Regions from separate parts of the Dactylosporangium cerinum genome, predicted to be linked through region 2. Evidence: riboswitches for the same ligand, from Rfam matches in the RefSeq annotation. Region 2 holds a riboswitch; the other holds the start of a gene.
What was found. A riboswitch is a leader RNA that binds a small molecule or an ion and turns the genes downstream of it on or off. The one in region 2 is predicted to bind cobalamin.
Positions count from the first base shown of each region.

Region 1 (6,368 bases), on a different contig from region 2:
CTCCCGGGCCGCGAACTCCAGCACCCGTACCACATCCGGAATATCGGAAATATCGGAGATGTCCGAAGTGGGCCAGCCCCGCGACTCCATCTCCGCAACCAGCGCGCGGGCTGAAGACTCCACCGTGTCCACCGAGACGCGGCCGGAAGCGCCCTCGGTCAAACCCAGCGCCTCGCGCAGACCCGGCAGCGCGGCCACCGTGCCACCCCACATCTGGCGGGCCCGCAGCATCGCCAGGACCAGGTCGACCCGCGCCTCACCCGACGGTGCCACCCCCAGCACGTGCAGCCCGTCGCGGATCTGCACGTCCTTGATCTCGCACAGCCAGCCGTCGATGTGCAGGATGAGCTCGTCGAAGCCGTCCTCGCCCGGCCGGTCGGCCAGGCCCAGGTCGTGGTCGAGCCGGGCGGCCTGCAGCAGCGTCCAGATCTGGGCGCGGATCGCCGGCAGCTTCGCCGGGTCGAGGGCCGCGATCGTCGCGTGCTCGTCCAGGAGCTGCTCGAGGCGGGCGATGTCACCGTACGAGTCGGCCCGCGCCATCGGCGGGATCAGGTGGTCGACCAGCGTGGCGTGCGCCCGGCGCTTCGCCTGGGTGCCCTCGCCGGGGTCGTTGACCAGGAACGGGTAGATCAGCGGCAGGTTGCCCAGCGCCGCGTCGGCGCCGCAGGACGCGGACAGTCCGACGGTCTTGCCCGGCAGCCACTCCAGGTTGCCGTGCTTGCCGACGTGGACGACCGCGTGCGCGCCGAACTCGTCGGCCAGCCAGCGGTACGCGGCCAGGTAGTGGTGGCTCGGCGGCAGGTCCGGGTCGTGGTAGATCGCGACCGGGTTCTCCCCGAAGCCCCGCGGCGGCTGCACCATCACCACGATGTTGCCCTCGCGCAGCGCTGCCAGGACGATCTCACCCTCGGGATCACGGGACGTGTCGACGAACAGCGACCCGGGCGCCGGCCCCCAGTGCTGCTCCATCGACGCGCGCAGTTCCGGCGGCAGGGTGGCGAACCAGGCCTTGTAGCGACCAGCGGAGATCCGGATCGGGTTGCCCTGCAGCTGATCCTCGGTGAGCCAGTTGACGTCCTGCCCACCGGCGGCGATGAGCGTGTGCATGAGTGCGTCGCCGTCCTTGGGGAACCCGTCCGCGCCCACATAGCCCCGCTCGTCCAAAGCGGACAGGAGCCGGACCACGCTGGCGGGCGTGTCGAGGCCGACGGCGTTGCCGATTCGCGCGTGTTTGGTGGGGTACGCACTGAGCATGAGCACGATCTTGCGCTCGCTGGGCGGCAGGTGCCGCAACCGTGCGTGCCCGACGGCGATCCCGGCGACCCGGCCGGCCCGCTCAGGATCGGCGACGTAGACGGTGAGTCCGTCGGCGTCGACCTCCTTGAACGAGAACGGCACCGTGATGATCCGCCCGTCGAACTCGGGGATCGCGACCTGCGTGGCGGTGTCGAGCGGCGACAGGCCGTCGTCGTTGGCGTCCCAGGTGTCGCGGGCGCTGGTCAGGCACAGTCCCTGCAGGATCGGCACGTCGAGCGCGGCCAGGGCACCCACGTCCCAGGCCTCGTCCTCGCCACCGGCCTGCGCGTCGGCGGGCCGCGTGCCGCCCGCGGCGAGGACGGTGACGACGAGCGCGTCGGCCTGCCGCAGCGTGTCGAGCAGCTCGGCCGGCGCGGTGCGCAGCGACGACGCGAACACGGGCAGCGCCCGGCCGCCGGCATCCTCGATCGCATCGCACAGCGTCCCCACGAACGCGGTGTTGCCGGCCAGGTGGTGCGCCCGGTAGTAGATGACACCGACGGTGGGGCCTGTTGCGGTTGAGGGACGGTCGAGCAGCCCCCAGGTGGGGGTGGTCGCCGGCGGCGCGAAGCCGTGGCCGGTGAGCAGGACCGTGTCGGACAGGAAGTTGTGCAGCTCACCCAGGTTGGCCGGGCCGCCCTCGGCGAAATACGCGTGGGCCTGCGCGGCGACCCCGGCGGGCACCGTGGAGTGCGACATCAGCTCGGCGTCGGGCAGCTGCTCACCACCGAGCAGGACCACTGGCAGCGGGAGCCGGGAGCTGCCGGAAGGGCGTGACAGCCGGAGCAGCGCGTCGAAGCCCTCCTGCCAGTCCCGGTAGCCGCCCAGGAACCGCACCACGACCAGGTCGGCGCCGTCGGCCAGGCCCGGGAGGTCCTCGACGGCGGTCCGGGACGGGTTGGCCAGCCGGAACGCGGCACCGCTCGCACGCGCGCTGAGCAGGTCGGTGTCAGACGTCGACAACAGCAGGATCACGCCGGGGTCCTCCCTCGGGGTCCGCGCCCCAAGTCGGTCGGGAAAGGTCGGGCGACGGAGAGTCTCCTGGCTCCCGGATCGGCGCTCGCCTCCGGCCTTCCCAGGTGTGCAAAACCCGGTGGCCTTCTGTCGAAGGTCAGCTCCCCGGTCACAGTGGCGGGACCGCGCCGGATTCACACCGGCTTCCTCCACACGTCGCCGTACAGCACCGACAACTCTCCTGGACAGCGCTGTCTTGCGTCAAGCGCAGTAGTATCCGGCCCGTGCAGGCTGCCAGTGGACGCGACGCTCCGGACCGGTGCCCGGGCGCGGTGCAGGTCCACGCCGCGGCCGACGGGGGCCTGGCCCGGGTCCGGCTGCCCGGCGGGCGGCTGACCGTGGACGGCCTGCACACGCTCCGCGCGGCCGCAGCGGCGCTCGGCGATCCCGCCCTGGAGCTGACCTCACGCGGAAACATCCAGGTCAGGGCGCTGCGCCCGGGGGCGGAGACGGAGCTGGCCGCGCGGTTGTCCGCCGCCGGGCTGCTGCCGTCGGACACCCACGAACGGGTGCGCAACATCATCGCCAGCCCGCTCAGCGGCCGCGACGGCCTCGGCGACGTCGATGTGCGGTCGGTGGTGACCGCGTACGACGCCGGCCTGTGCGCCGACCCGGCCCTGGCCGCGCTGCCGGGGCGGTTCCTGGTCACCGTCGACGACGGGCGCGGCGACGTGACCCCGCTCGGCGGCGACGTCGGCCTGCACGGCGACCGGCTGACCCTGGCCGGCACGCCGACCACCGCCCGCGGCCACGCTGACCTGCTGTTGCGGGCCACCGGAGCGTTCCTGGCGGAGCGGGCCGAACAGGGCGGCAACGCGTGGCGCCTCGCCGAGCTGACCGACGGCCCGGCCAGGGTGGCTGCCCGCCTGGACGCGGCCGTCGACCCGCGTCCTGTGAACAACGGCACCGGCCCGGCCGTCGGGTGGACGCCGCAGACAGACGGGCGGGCCGCCCTCACGGTCGTCGTCCCCCTCGGGCTGCTCACCCCGGCGCAGTCGGCGGCGCTCATCGAAGCCGCGCCGGGAGAGATCATCGTCACCCCGTGGCGGACCGTCGTCGTGCCGGACGTACCGATGGCAGAAGCTGAACCCGTCGAAACCCTGCTGACGGCGGCCGGCCTGGTCACCGACCCCGGATCGCCATGGGCGGGGGTGACCGCGTGCGCCGGTCGGCCGGGCTGCGCCAAGGCCCTCGCCGACGTGCGGGCGGACGCGCGCGCGGCGGTCGAGGCGGGCACGGCGCCGACCGGACTGCCGGTGCACTGGGTCGGTTGCGAACGGCGCTGCGGCGCACCGAAGGGAAGGCACGTGGAGATGCTCGCGACCGCGGACGGCTACCAGGTGGTTACGTGACCGGGCCGGAGCGCAGCGGAGGAGCCGGGCACCATGTGCACAGTGTCGAGTCAGGCCGGCGCCGGAGCGAAGCGGAGGTGACGGCGTGACGAACTATGAGTACGTGAAGGACGGCGCGGAGATCTACCGGCGGTCGTTCGCCACGATCCGGGCCGAGGCCGACCTGTCCGGCCTGCCCGCCGACATCGCCCAGGTCACCGTCCGCATGATCCACGCGTGCGGGATGGTGGACCTCGCCGGTGACGTCGGGTACAGCGCCGACGTGGTCCGCCTCGCCCGCGCCGCGCTGCGCGACGGCGCCCCGATCCTGTGCGACGCGGAGATGGTCGCGTCCGGCGTGACCCGGGCTCGGCTGCCCCGCGACAACGAGGTCCTGTGCACCCTGCGGGACCCGCGGGTGCCGGCGCTCGCCGCCGAGCTCGGCACGACCCGCAGCGCCGCCGCCCTCGAGCTGTGGGGCGAGCGCCTCGGCGGGGCCGTCGTTGCGGTCGGCAACGCGCCGACGGCGCTGTTCCGGCTCCTGGAGATGATCGAGGCGGGCGCGCCGCGACCGGCGGCGGTGCTCGGCATCCCCGTCGGGTTCATCGGCGCGGCGGAGTCGAAGGCGGCCCTCGCCGCATCGGACCTGCCGCACCTGGTCGTGCACGGCCGCCGGGGCGGCAGCGCGATGACGGCCGCCGCCGTCAACGCGATCGCGGACGAGAAGGAATGACCACAGTGGACAGTGCAGGGGTGACCGGGCGGCTGTACGGCGTGGGCCTCGGACCGGGCGACCCGGAACTGATGACGGTGAAGGCGGCCCGGCTCGTTGCGGCCGCACCCGTGGTCGCGTTCCACAGTGCCCGCCACGGGCGCAGCATCGCGCGGTCGATCGCGGTGCCGTACCTGCGCGAAGGCCAGATCGAAGAGGCCCTCGTCTACCCGGTCACCACCGAGGAGATCGGCGACTACCGCGCGGTCATCGAGGAACACTACGACGCGTGGGCGGCCCGGCTCGCCGCGCACCTCGACGCGGGCCGCGACGTGGTGGTGCTCTGCGAGGGCGACCCGTTCTTCTACGGCTCGTACATGCACATGCACAAGCGGCTGGCACACCGGTACCCGACCGAGGTCGTGCCGGGCGTCACCTCCGTGGCCGGCGCGTCCGCGGTGCTGGGCCGGCCCCTCGTCGAACGCGACGAGATCCTCACGATCCTGCCCGGCACGCTGCCGGCCGACGTCCTCGCCGAGCGGCTCGCGGCGACCGACTCGGCCGCGGTCATGAAGCTGGGCCGCACGTTCGGCACCGTCCGCGACGCCCTGGAGCGGGCCGGCCGCCTCGACGACGCCTGGTACGTCGAGCGTGCCACCACCGACCGCGAACGGGTCGCGCCGCTGTCCACTGTGGACCCGGACAGTGTGCCGTACTTCTCGCTCGCGCTGCTCCCGAGCCGGGTGCACGAGTCGACTGCTTCCGTGCTGCGTGAACAGAAGCCCGCGACCGGCCTTGGTGAGGTCGTGGTCGTCGGGCTCGGGCCGGCCGGGCGGGACTGGCTCACCCCGGAGGCCCGGGCCGCGGTCGAGGCCGCCGAGGACCTCGTCGGCTACGGCCCTTACCTGGCAAGGATTCCGGCCAACCCGCGGCAGCGCCGGCACGCCTCCGACAACCGCGTCGAGTCGGAGCGGGCCGAGTTCGCTTTGGCGCTGGCCAAGGACGGCCGCCGCGTCGCCGTCGTGTCATCCGGCGACCCGGGTGTGTTCGCGATGGCGGCGGCGGTGCTGGAGATCGCCGCCGAGCCCCGCTGGAAGGACGTGCCGGTCCGGGTCCTGCCGGGGCTGACCGCGGCACAGGCGGTGGCGAGCCGCGTCGGCGCGCCGCTCGGCCACGACTTCTGCGTGCTGTCGCTGTCGGACCGGCTGAAGCCGTGGGACGTGATCGCCGGCCGTCTCGAGGCCGCGGCGCAGGCGGACCTGGTCATCGCCGTGTACAACCCGGGCTCGCAGAGCCGGACCTGGCAGGTCGAGGCGGCCAAGGAGCTGCTGCTGCGGCACCGGTCCCCGGACACCCCGGTCGTGCTGGGCCGCGACGTCGGCGGATCCGGGGAACGCGTCAGGGTGGTGCGCCTCGCCGACCTGCAACCGTCCGAGGTGGACATGCGGACGCTGCTCATCATCGGCTCGTCGCAGACCCGCGCGGTGGAGCGCGGCGACGGCGGCACCCCGGTGGTCTTCACCCCTCGCCGCTATCCCTGACCGGTCGGCGGGTTGGTGCGGTAGAGGCCGAGGATCTCCGGCAGCGGCACGATCCCCGGCCCGCCCGCCTCGACCCACGCGGTCAGGTCCCCGATGACCGCGTCGTCGAGGACGTACCCGAGCCAGACCGGCCTGGCCCCGGCCCGCCGCGCGGCCGGGGTCGGGTGCACGACGACGATGTTGGACCGCTCGCACGCGTCGAGGCAGGCGCTGACCCGCACCCCGGTCTGCCCGAGCGCCGTGCGCAACCTGGCCACCTGCGCGGCGTGGTCGACGTCCGGATGCTTGCGCGCCGACCCGCAGCAGCAGTCCCGGCACACGGTGACAAGGGGTCGTTCCACCCGCAGAGCCTAGCCTGGCCGGTCAGTCGCTCTCCAGGAAGATCGACTTCTCCAGGGCGCGGGCGAAGTGCGGCAGGATCTGCGGATCCAGGCCCACCGGGGGGATCTGGCCGGCGGCGACCCGGGTGCCGGC
Region 1 is NZ_JBHSIU010000051.1:1,524-7,891, forward strand. Features, by position in the region: gene ACFPIJ_RS36685 (cobaltochelatase subunit CobN) at 1-2,271, opposite strand, end outside; cobalamin riboswitch at 2,311-2,499, opposite strand; gene ACFPIJ_RS36690 (precorrin-3B synthase) at 2,535-3,662, shown strand; gene ACFPIJ_RS36695 (precorrin-8X methylmutase) at 3,748-4,374, shown strand; gene ACFPIJ_RS36700 (precorrin-2 C(20)-methyltransferase) at 4,371-5,894, shown strand; gene ACFPIJ_RS36705 (hypothetical protein) at 5,885-6,235, opposite strand; gene ACFPIJ_RS36710 (GOLPH3/VPS74 family protein) at 6,258-6,368, opposite strand, start outside.
Region 1: it holds a riboswitch for cobalamin, as region 2 does, so the genes downstream of both, ACFPIJ_RS36685 (cobaltochelatase subunit CobN) here and ACFPIJ_RS63945 (VWA domain-containing protein) in region 2, are expected to answer to the same signal.

Region 2 (10,920 bases):
GGGGGTGCCGGCGCCGGCGCTGAGGACGAGGACCCGGCGCCGGTCGTGCAGGACGCGGCGCAGCGCGTCGGCGGACCGGCCGACGGCGCTGACCACCTCGACGTCGTCGAGGGCCCAGCCGAGCCGCGCGCACGCCAGGGACACCGCCGACGGGTGCGGCACGACGTGGACGTGCCGCGCGCCGAGGAGCCGCACGAGCGTGGTGCCGATGCCGTAGTACATGGGGTCCCCGCTGGCGAGGACGACGACCCGCTCGTCGTGGTGCGCTGCCAGGAGTCGCGGCAGGGCCGGCACCAGCGGCGAGGGCCACGGCACCGTTTTCGCGCCGGTGCCGGCGTCCGCCACGAGGTCGAGCTGCCGTTCGCTGCCGAACAGCACGGTCGCGGCGGCGATCGCGGCGCGGCCGGCCGGCGACAGGTCTTCGAGGCCGCCGGTCCCGATCCCGACGACGGTCACGGCGGGCGCGACCGCCGCGACGGCCACGGTGGCGACCGCGGAGGCCCGCTTGGCGACCAGCAACACCGCCGGCCCTTCCACGGCCGGCGCCGGCCCGCCGGGCGCGGTGAACACCGTCCGGACGGACGGATAGGCGCGGGCCGCGAGCAGGGCCGCGGCCTCCGCGACGCTCGGTGTGCCGGTGTGGGCGGCCACGATCGCCGACGGGTTGGGCACCTCGACCCGGGCGAGCACTTCGGCGGGCGCGGTGGTGACCGTCCAGCCGTGCGCGGCCGCCACCTCCGTGGCGAGGTCCAGTCTGGTGTCGACTGTGGACAGTACGTAAACGGTTTCGGGCGGGGCGGTCGGGAGGGCGCCGGCTCCGGGGAGGCCGGTCAGGAGGGCTTCGACGTCGGCGGCGGTTGCGGTGGACCGGGCGCCGAACCCGATCACGCAGCGCATGCGGTGACCAGCCGGTGCGCCAGCTCGGGTGCGCCGGCCCAGTGCAGGTGCAGGTACGACGCGTGCACCGACCCGGCCGTGAACCCCTCCCGCACGGTGCCGGTCTCGCCCCGCCACGCCCACGCCGGGGTGGCACCGGCCGGTGGAGTGACCGCGGTGCGGTGGAACTCGTGGCCGCTGACCCTGGTCCCGGCGGCCGCGAGGACGCTGTCACCGACGGCGACGGCGTCGCGGTAGCCGAGGGTCAGCTTCGGTGTCATGGCCGCGTCGACGGGCAGCGCGCCGCACATCGGCCGGCCGTCCAGCGACCGGGCCAGCCACAGCAGCCCCGCGCACTCCGCCGCGACCGGGCCACCGCGGGCGGCGAGGGCGGCGACGGCTGACCGCAGGGGGACGTTGTCGGAGAGCTGCTGGGCGTACACCTCCGGGAAGCCGCCACCCACGACCAGCCCGCGCGTGCCGGGCGGCAGCGACTCGTCCCGCAACGGGTCCACTGTGGACACCTCGGCGCCGGCGGCGGCGAGCAGCTCGACGGTCTCGGCGTAGCTGAACGAGAACGCGGGGCCACCGGCGACCGCGACGAGCGGCCGGCCGGCGACGGGTTCGGCCACGACCGGCGACCACGGCGCCGCGACGAAGGCGGGCGCGGCGCGGGCGACGGCGAGGACCGCGTCGAGGTCGACGCCGGCGGCCACCACGGCGGCGAGCGCCCGCACCGATTCCGTGGCCTCCGCGTGCCGCTCGACGACGGGGACGAGCCCGAGGTGCCGGGACGGCGCGGCGACCGCGTCGTGCCGGCGCAGCACCCCGAGCACCGGGGTGCCGACCTCGGCGCACGCGTCGCGGAGGATCCGCTCGTGCCGGTCGGAGCCGACCCGGTTGAGCACCACGCCGGCGATGCGGACGCCCGAGCCGAACGAGCGGAAGCCGTGCACGACCGCGGCGATCGAGCGGGCCTGCGCGGTGGCGTCCACGACCAGGAGGACGGGCGCGTCGAGAAGCTTCGCGACGTGCGCGGTCGAGCCGAACTCCCCCGCACCGGTGCGCCCGTCGAACAGGCCCATGACCCCCTCGACCACGGCGATGTCGGCGCCGGCGGACCCGTGCGCGAACAGCGGCCCGATGCGGTCCTCGCCGACGAGGACGGGGTCGAGGTTGCGGCCGGGCCGGCCGGCGGCGAGGGCGTGATAGCCGGGATCGATGTAGTCGGGCCCGACCTTGAACGGCGCCACGCGCATGCCGCGCGCCGCGAACGCCGCGAGCAGCCCGGTCGCCACGGTCGTCTTGCCGTGGCCGGAGGCGGGTGCCGCGATGACGATCCTGGCTACCACTCGATGCCCTGCTGCCCCTTGCGGCCCGCGTCCATCGGGTGCTTGACCTTCGTCATGTCGGTGACGAGGTCCGCGAGCTCGATCAGGTCGGGGTGCGCGTCCCGGCCGGTGATGACGACGTGCTGGTTGCCGGGTCGGTCCCGCAGCGTGGCGACGACGTCGGCGACGTCGACCCAGCCCCATTTCATCGGGTACGTGAACTCGTCGAGCACGTAGAACCGGTGCGCCTCGGCGGCCAGGTCGCGCTTGATCTGCGCCCAGCCCTCGGCGGCCTCGGCGGCGTGGTCGCGCTCGCTGCCGGGGCGCTGGATCCAGGACCAGCCCTCGCCCATCTTCTGCCACACGACGGGACCGCCCTTGCCGGTCTCCCCGAGCGCCTTGAGCGCGGTCTCCTCGCCGACCTTCCACTTCGGGCTCTTCACGAACTGGTACACGGCGATCGGCCAGCCGGCGCTCCACGCGCGCAGCGCCATCCCGAACGCGGCCGTCGACTTGCCCTTGCCCTGTCCGGTGTGGACGGCCAGGACGTGCTGCCGGCGGCGCTGGCGGGTGGTGAGCCCGTCGTCGGGCACGCTCTCGACCTTGCCCTGCGGCATGTTCAGCTCCCCACAACGGACACGGCGGACCCGGCTTTCCCGGCTGACCCGGCGGACAGGGCCGACAGCGGGACGCAGTCGGCGGACAGGGCGCGGGCGAGGCGCTGGGCAAGGCCGAGCCGCACGGGTCCGGACTCGCAGTCCACGACGACGGCGGGCACCCCGGCCAGAGCGGGCACGACCGTCAGCGGGTCGGGGCCGCTGGTGGCCCGGCCGTCGGTGACGACGACGAGCAGCGGACGGCGGCGGGCGTCGCGGCGCCGCTCGCCGTGCAGGGTGCGGGCGGCCTGCCGCAGCCCGGCGGCGAGGGGCGTGCGGCCCCCGGTGCGCAGCTCGGCCAGGCGCAGGACGCCGACCTCGTGGCTGGCGGTCGGCTCCAGGACGCTGGTCGCCTCCGCACCCCGGAAGGTGATCATGCCGACCTTGTCCCGGCGCTGGTACGCGTCGCGCAGCAACGACAGCACGGCCGTCTTGACGACCGTCATGCGCTGCCGGGCGGCCATCGACCCGGACGCGTCGACGACGAACAGCACCAGGTTGGCCTCCCGGCCCACCTTGACCGCCTCGCGGAGGTCCTGGGCGTGCACGCTGCGGGAGCCGCGCAGCGCCGCGGCGCGCACGCTGTCGGGCAGGTGCAGGCTGACGAGCTTGCCGCCGCTGGGCTGCCGGGACCGCACCACGCGCCCGTGCCGCCCGTGCGCGGGTGAGCGCCGGCCGGCGTGGGCGCCCTGCTGCCGGTTGGCCCGGCCACCGATCGTCAGGAGCCGGGTCTGGTACGGCGCCTGCGCGAACGCCAGCTCCCCGGCCGGCTGCGTGGCGGGGCCCGCGTCGCCGTCGTTGCCCGGCGCCACATCGCTCAGATCCGAAATTTCGGACTTGTCCGCGCTGGGATCGGGCGGGGGCGTGCTGGAACCGGGCGAGACAGGTGGGGGCGCCCCGCCACCGCCGTTCGCATCATGCGACTTGTCGGAAATATCCGGTGCAGCGGGATCGGAACCGGGGGAAGGATCGGAAGGCGGCGGATCGCCTCCATCCGGGCCATCGTCAGGGCCCCCCTCGTCAGGACCACCGTCGTCGTCGGGGCCGTTGAGCTCCTGGTCGAGGATCTCCTCCAGTCGCTCCTGGTCCGCGCCCGGCGGGTCGAGGGGATCGCGGCGGCGCCGGTGCGGCAGCGCGAGGCGGGCCGCGTCGCGCAGGTCGTCCTTCGTCACCACGGTCCGGCCGTGCCAGGCGGCGAGCGCGACCGCGGTGCGGGCCACGACGATGTCGGCGCGCAGCCCGTCGACCCGGTAGGCCAGGCAGATCCGCGCGATGCGGTCCAGCTGCCGGTCCGGCAGCGACACCCCGGGCAGCGCCCGCCGGGCCGCGGCGATCCGGGCCGCGAGCGCGGTGTCCTCCTCGGCGAACCGGGCCGCGAACGCCTCGGGGTCGTTCTCGTAGGCCAGGCGCCGCCGCACCACCTCGGCTCGCGGCGCCGGTGTCGACGGCGACGCGACCCCGACGACCAGCCCGAACCGGTCGACGAGCTGCGGGCGCGGCTCGCCCTCCTCCGGGTTCATGGTGCCGACGAGCAGGAAGCGGGCGGCGTGCTTGACGGAGACCCCGTCACGCTCGACGTGGGCGCGGCCCATCGCGGCCGCGTCGAGGAGCAGGTCGACCAGGTGGTCGGGCAGGAGGTTGACCTCGTCGACGTAGAGCACGCCGCGGTGCGCGGCGGCGAGCAGGCCGGGCTCGTAGGCCTTGACCCCGTCGCCGAGGGCCCGCTGCAGGTCGAGGGTGCCGACGACCCGGTCCTCGGTCGCCCCGACGGGCAGCTCGACCAGGGCGGACCGGCGCCGGACCAAACCAAAATCAGGAGCGTGCGGGCCGTCCGGGCACGAGGGGTCCGGCGCGGCGGGATCGCAGGCGAAGCGGCAGCCGGCCACGACGTCGACCTCGGGCAGCAGCGTGGCGAGGCCCCGCACGACGGTCGACTTGGCGGTGCCCTTCTCGCCCCGGACGAGGACCCCGCCGATCGCCGGTGACACGGCGGTCAGCAGCAGGGCGAGGCGCAGGTCGGGCAGGCCGACCACGGCCGAGAACGGGTACGGCGACGTCACGGGCACATTCCCTTCGGCGGGTCCGCGCCCGCTGGGTCGTCAAGCGAGCGGCTGGAGTCTCTGACTCCCGGATGCACCCGGCTGGTGGCGCCCGGTCACAGTGGCGGGACCGTCCCAGACTCGCACTGGGTTCCTCCCTATGACCGCTCGGGGTTCATCGTGTCCCACGGCTCCCAGTGACGTCAACGTGACCCAAATCCTTCGGGCCGGGTCCGCGCCGCCGAACAGTTGACGTGATCCGGAGCGTGGCGCACGCCGTCCTGTGCGTCGTGCTGACCCTGGGGCTGCTGGTCGCGGCCGTGCATCCGCGCCTGCCGCCGCTCGCGCCGGAGACGTCGGTGGCGCCGCCCGGCACCCGGGCCATGTGGCTGTGGCAGCGGGCGGCCCCGGAGTCGGTCGTCGACTGGGCGGTCGCCAACTCGGTCACGACGATCTTCGCGTACTACGATCCGCGGGCCGGCGTCACGGAGCTGACCCGGCTGCGCGCGCTGTGTGACGACGCCGGGATCGTCCTGGACGCGCTCGGCGGCGAACCGGCCTGGACCACGGATCACAGCACCGCCCTGGCCTGGGCCCGCGCCGCCACCGCGACCGGGCTGTTCCGGGGCCTGCACGTCGACGTCGAGCCCTATCTGCTGCCGTCCTGGGACGAGCAACAGGCGGCGTTGGTACCGATGCTGCTGGCGCTGCTGGACGAGCTGGCGCGAGTCGGGCCGCCCGTCGAACTCGACGTGCCGTTCTGGCTGCCGACGGTGCAGGTCGGCGGGGAGAACCTGGCCGACGCCGTGCTGGCGCGGGTCGACGGCGTCACGGTGATGAGCTACCGCAACACCGCCACCGGCGGCAACTCCATGATCGGCGTCGCCGACGACCTGCTGCAACGGGCGGGGAAGGCGGCCAAGCCGGCCCGGCTCGGCGCGGAGACGCAGGCGCTCGGTGACTGCGCGTACTGCACGTTCCACGGCGGCAGCGGCAGCGCCATGCGGGCGACCCTGAGCGCGGTCGACAGCGCCGCCCAGCGCTATGCGGCGTTCGAGGGAATCGCGGTGCACCAGTACGACACCTGGATGGCGCTCGGCGGCTAGCTCAAGCCCACGCGGGATCGGCCGATCTGGCAGACATCAGCAGCCCGACAGAGAAGGACCTCTCCGATGCGCCGTTCAGCCTCAGTCGCCATCGCCTGCGCCGCCGGTGCGGCCGCCGTCCTGCCCGCCGCGTCCCCGGCCAGCGCCGCAACCCCCGCCTTCGGGCTGGCACCGCGCGCACCGCCACCTCGACGCGACCCTGCCGATCATCCTGGTCAGCGGCGACGGCGTGACGCAGAAGACCTCCACGGTGACCGTGCCGAAGAAGACCCCGGTCTGGAGCCAGCTGGTGTTCCAGGCGCGCAAGGCCGGCGTCGACGACCTGAAGATCACCGTCTCCGGCGGCCCTGCCGGTCTGGGCGTGAGCTACCCCGCCGACCGGGCGTACACGCAGCTCAACGACGCCGCCGGGCTGCCCGTCGGGGCCGACGACTACGCGTCGGTGAAGTTCGACGCCACGAACGTCGCCGCCGGCACCTACACGCTCACCGTCAAGCAGACCTACGGCACCACCACCGACACCAATCCACTCACGCTCGTCGTCGTCTAGAAGCCGGCCCGTCGCTGCAGGAAGGCATCGTCATGATCCGCTCCAGAGCGCTGCTCGCGCTCGCCGCACTCGCTGCCACGGCCGGACTGACCGGCTGCGGCGACGAGTCGGCGAACACCCCGGCGAAGATCTCCGCCCCGTCCGTGGTAACCGGGGCCGGCCCCTCCGCCAGCGCGTCGTTGACACCCGAACGGTTGGAGACGATCTACGTGGACACCACGGCGGCGCACCTGTGCGCGGTGCAGTCGCGGGTCTACACCGACCCGGGCGCGATGGCCGACGCGTACGCGAGCAAGCCCATCTACACCGGGCTGACCGACGCGCAGGTCGAGCAGTACCAGCAGCGGATCATCAGTGACCACGGGTTCGCCAACCGGCTCACCCAGCAGATCCAGCAGACCTGCGGGACCGCCACGAAGTGACACCCGGCCGCGCCGGCCGTCCTCCTACCGGAGGGCGGCCTTGCGGCGTTTCTTCTCCGGCTGGATCGGCGCCCGGCGGGCCGCGAGCCAGACCATCACCGCGACGCCGGCGATGAGCAGCCCCGGGATCAGCCAGTCGGTGAGCACGAACGGCGTCGCCGGGGCGGCCGGCGGCAGCGCCTGCTGCGGGCCGGCAGTGGGCGCGGCCTGCGTCGCCGCCGGGGCATTCTCCTTGTTGAGCGCCCTGGTCAGCGCCTCCGGCGGCCCGCCGGCCGGCGCGGTCCAGCCGGCCGGCGCCGGTGTCACCGAGCCGCTGTAGGTGAACCGCAGCTGCCCCTTCACCGCCTCGCCGTCGGAGGCGACCGACTGGTACGCGACGGTGTAGAGCCCCTGCTCCGGCCAGTGCGACACCGGGACGATCGCCGGGAAGCCGGTGTTGTACGACCTGGGCTCGAACTTCCCGTCGACCATGAAGTATTCCTGGACGGGCTTGTCGAGCCGCTTGGGCTCACCACCCCGCCAGCCGCCCTCGACCCGCAGCCCGGACGGTGCCGTGACGGTGAACCAGGCGAACGACGCCGGCTGCTCCGTGAAGTAGAGCGACACCTCAGCACGGGGTTTGTCGACGGTGCTGTCCTGCACCGGGTCGGACATGGCGAGCTGTCCGTGGGCCCAGGCCGGTGCCGCGGGCAGCACCAAACCGAGCGCGGCGACGATCGTCAGCACCGCGAATCTGACCATAGTGGCGCGGACCGATCGCATCGGCACATGATGCCGGGTTCCCCCATGAGCGACAAGACGCTAAATTCACAGCCCTGACAAACCCGCCGCCCCCGGAGCCCCTTTCGTGCCTGCCGCCCGATCCACCGTCGCCGCCGCCTGCCTGCTCGCGTTCCTGACCGCCGGCTGCGACTCGCCCGCCGCCGCGCCCACCACCGGCGCCCCGGCGACCAGCGCCGCCCCGGTGGCCTCCCCGGGGGCCTCGGTGTCGCCGACCGCGGGTCCGACGTCGGCACCGCCCTCCCCCGTCCCGGCCTTCGACAAGGAGGTCGTGGTCACCGTCGCGAAACGCAAGGTGACCCCGCCGACCGGCCGGGTCGAGGTCGCCAAGGGCAGCCTGGTGCGCATCACCGTCACCTCCGACGTCGCCGACGAGCTGCACGTGCACGGCTACGACAAGACCCTGGCGCTGCCGGCCGGGACCCCCGCCTCGATCGACCTGCGGGTCGACAAGACCGGGCTGTTCGAGGTGGAGACGCACTCGTCGCACCTGGTCCTCTTCCAGCTCGTGGTCCGTTGAACCCCGTGACCCCGGTCCTGGCGCACGGCGTCGGTGGCCGCCAGGACCTGCCGCTCACCCTCGGCCAGCTGCTCGTCGGGGCCGCCGCCGCCCTGATCGTGTCGTTCCTCGTGCTCGGTGTTGCGTGGCGCGCCCCACGGCTCGACCCGGCAGCGGGCCGCCCGGTGCGGACGTTCGCCGTGCCCGCCGCCGTGCCGCGGCTGCTCGGCATCGCGCTGCTGGCGGTGCTGGCCTGGACGTTCACGCTGCCCGACAACGCCGACAACCCGGCCGCCGGGATCGTGTACGTGCTGTTCTGGGTCGGCCTGGTCCCGCTGTCGCTGCTGCTCGGCCCGGTCTGGCGGGCGCTGAACCCGCTGCGGACCCTGTCGCTGGGCTTCAAGCCCCGCCGCGAGCTGCCCGCCGGTCTCGGCTACTGGCCCGCGGCGGTCGGGCTGTTCGCGTTCGCCTGGCTGGAGCTCGTCGCCCCGGACCGGGCGACCCTGCCGGTCCTGGGCACCTGGCTCGCCGTGTACGCCGTGGCGATGCTCGCCGGAGCCTTCGTCTACGGCCCCGACTGGTTCACCCGCGGCGACGCGTTCGAGGTGCTCAGCGACCTGGTCGGCCGGCTCGCCGTGATCGGCCGCCGCCCCGACGGCACCCGCGTCTGGCGCAACCCCCTCGACGGGATCGCCGGCCTGCGCCCCGCGCCCGGCCTGGTCGCCGTCGTCGTCATCCTGCTCGGCGCCACCTTCTACGACGCGATGTCCGGCGCCCTGTTCTGGCTGCGCTTCACCCAGGAGAACGGCCTGCCCGCACCCGTCACCGGCACCCTCGGCCTGCTCGGCGTGGTGGGTGCGGTGGCGCTCGCGTACACCGTCGCCACCCGGGCGGCGGGCCGGCGCGGCCACACCTCGGCCGAGCGCACCCCGGGCGAGCTGGCCCACTCGATCGTGCCGATCGTCGTCGGCTACGTCGTGGCGCACTACTACTCGCTGTTCGTCCTGGAGGGCCAGCGCACAGTCGCGCTGCTGCTCGACCAGCCCGACTTCGACCCGTGGACGGGCGTCATCACCCCGACGGGCGTCGCCAACGTCCAGATCACCGCCATCATCCTCGGGCACCTGGTCGGCACGGTCCTCGCCCACGACCGGGCCCTGAAACTCTTCCCCCGCGCCCAGGCGATGACCGGCCAGGTGCCGCTGCTGGGGCTGATGGTCGCCTACACGGTCGCCGGCCTGGTCCTGCTCTTCACCGGCTGAAAGCGCTCGGAACGCTTGGTAGAGCGGCGCGAGGGAGGAGCGCCGCTCTACCGGTCCAGCGAAATATGTATATCGAAGGGGGGCCTTCGAGCTAGTCCGTGCGAGGGCCCTTGCGGACCCTTTCGGTTGCTGCTGGAAAGAGCATGCCGCCCCGCACTTGGCGCCCACTTGGCGAACACTTGCGCCACCCTGTCACCCACCCGACACCCCTGACCGGTATCAGCACACCCCGGTCCGCCCTCAGGCCCTGCTCGTGAGGAGCAGGACGGTGACGGCGGCCGCCATGGACGTGACGCCGGCGGTGAGCATGGCGCCACCGCCGCCGAGCCAGGCGACGAGCGGGGCGGCGGCCGCGGTGCCGCCGCCGATGGCGGTCTGGACGACGGCGCCGACGGTGGCAAAGACGCGGCCGTGCCGCTCCGGCGCGGTGCGGGCGGTGACGAGCGCGCTCTGGGCGACGTTCAGCATGCCGTTGCCCACCCCGCCGACAACGGCCGCGGCGTACGCGAGCAGCAGCGTCGGCGCGACCCCGATACCCGCGATCCCTGCGCCGGTGGTCAGGCACGCGACGGCGAGCCCGGTGCGGTGGCTGAAGCGCAGCAGCGGCAGCACCTGCGCACCGGCGAGCGAGCCGACGCCCCACAGCGTCAGGTAGAGCCCGTACTGGCTGTCCGACGCGCCGAGCTGGTCGATGAAGCGAAACGGCGCGGCGACGTTGTCCACGATGGCGGCGCCGGTGCAGACCGCGGCGCCGAGGATCGCGACGGACAGGACCCGGTCGCCGAGCAGCAGCCGCAGCCCGCCGGAGCGGTCGCGGCCGACCGCCGAAGGGTCGGGCCGCCGGCGCACCGTGAGCAGCGCGCATGCGCCGGCGAGCACGGCGAACGTGGCCGCGTCGGCGAGCACCGCGGTCCGCACCCCGAACCAGCCGGTGAGCAGCCCGCCGACGCCGGGCCCGACGATCCAGCCGAGCCCGAAGCCGAGCCCGAGCCGGGCGAAGCCGCGTTGCTGCCCGTCGGGGCCGGTGATGGCGGGCACGAGCGCGTTCGTCGACGGCCGCACGAACGCCGACAGGCTGGCGAGCGCGGCGAACAGCAGCACGGTCGGCAACGGCCCGTCCAGCAGGGCCAGGGGCACCGCGACAACGGCCTGGCCGAGCAGCGCGACGATCAGCACGGCCCGGGTCTCGAACCGGTCGACGACCCGCCCCACCACCGGCGCCAGCACCACGAACGGCGCCAGTTCGGCCGCGAGCAGCGCCGCGACCCAACCGCTGCCGTGCGGTTGCAGCCGCAGCAGCAGCGCGATGAACGCGGCCGCGTCGCCGGCGATCGACACCGCGAGACCGGCCGTGAGCACGGCGAGGTCGCGATGACCCCGCCGGGCATCGACGCTTTTC
Region 2 is NZ_JBHSIU010000131.1:389,719-400,638, reverse strand. Features, by position in the region: gene cbiE (precorrin-6y C5,15-methyltransferase (decarboxylating) subunit CbiE) at 1-897, opposite strand, end outside; gene ACFPIJ_RS63955 (cobyrinate a,c-diamide synthase) at 885-2,228, opposite strand; gene cobO (cob(I)yrinic acid a,c-diamide adenosyltransferase) at 2,222-2,824, opposite strand; gene ACFPIJ_RS63945 (VWA domain-containing protein) at 2,827-4,923, opposite strand; cobalamin riboswitch at 4,956-5,086, opposite strand; gene ACFPIJ_RS63940 (hypothetical protein) at 5,157-6,008, shown strand; gene ACFPIJ_RS63935 (hypothetical protein) at 6,238-6,558, shown strand; gene ACFPIJ_RS63930 (hypothetical protein) at 6,591-6,980, shown strand; gene ACFPIJ_RS63925 (copper resistance CopC family protein) at 7,005-7,742, opposite strand; gene ACFPIJ_RS63920 (hypothetical protein) at 7,828-8,280, shown strand; gene ACFPIJ_RS63915 (hypothetical protein) at 8,286-9,521, shown strand; gene ACFPIJ_RS63910 (MFS transporter) at 9,762-10,920, opposite strand, start outside.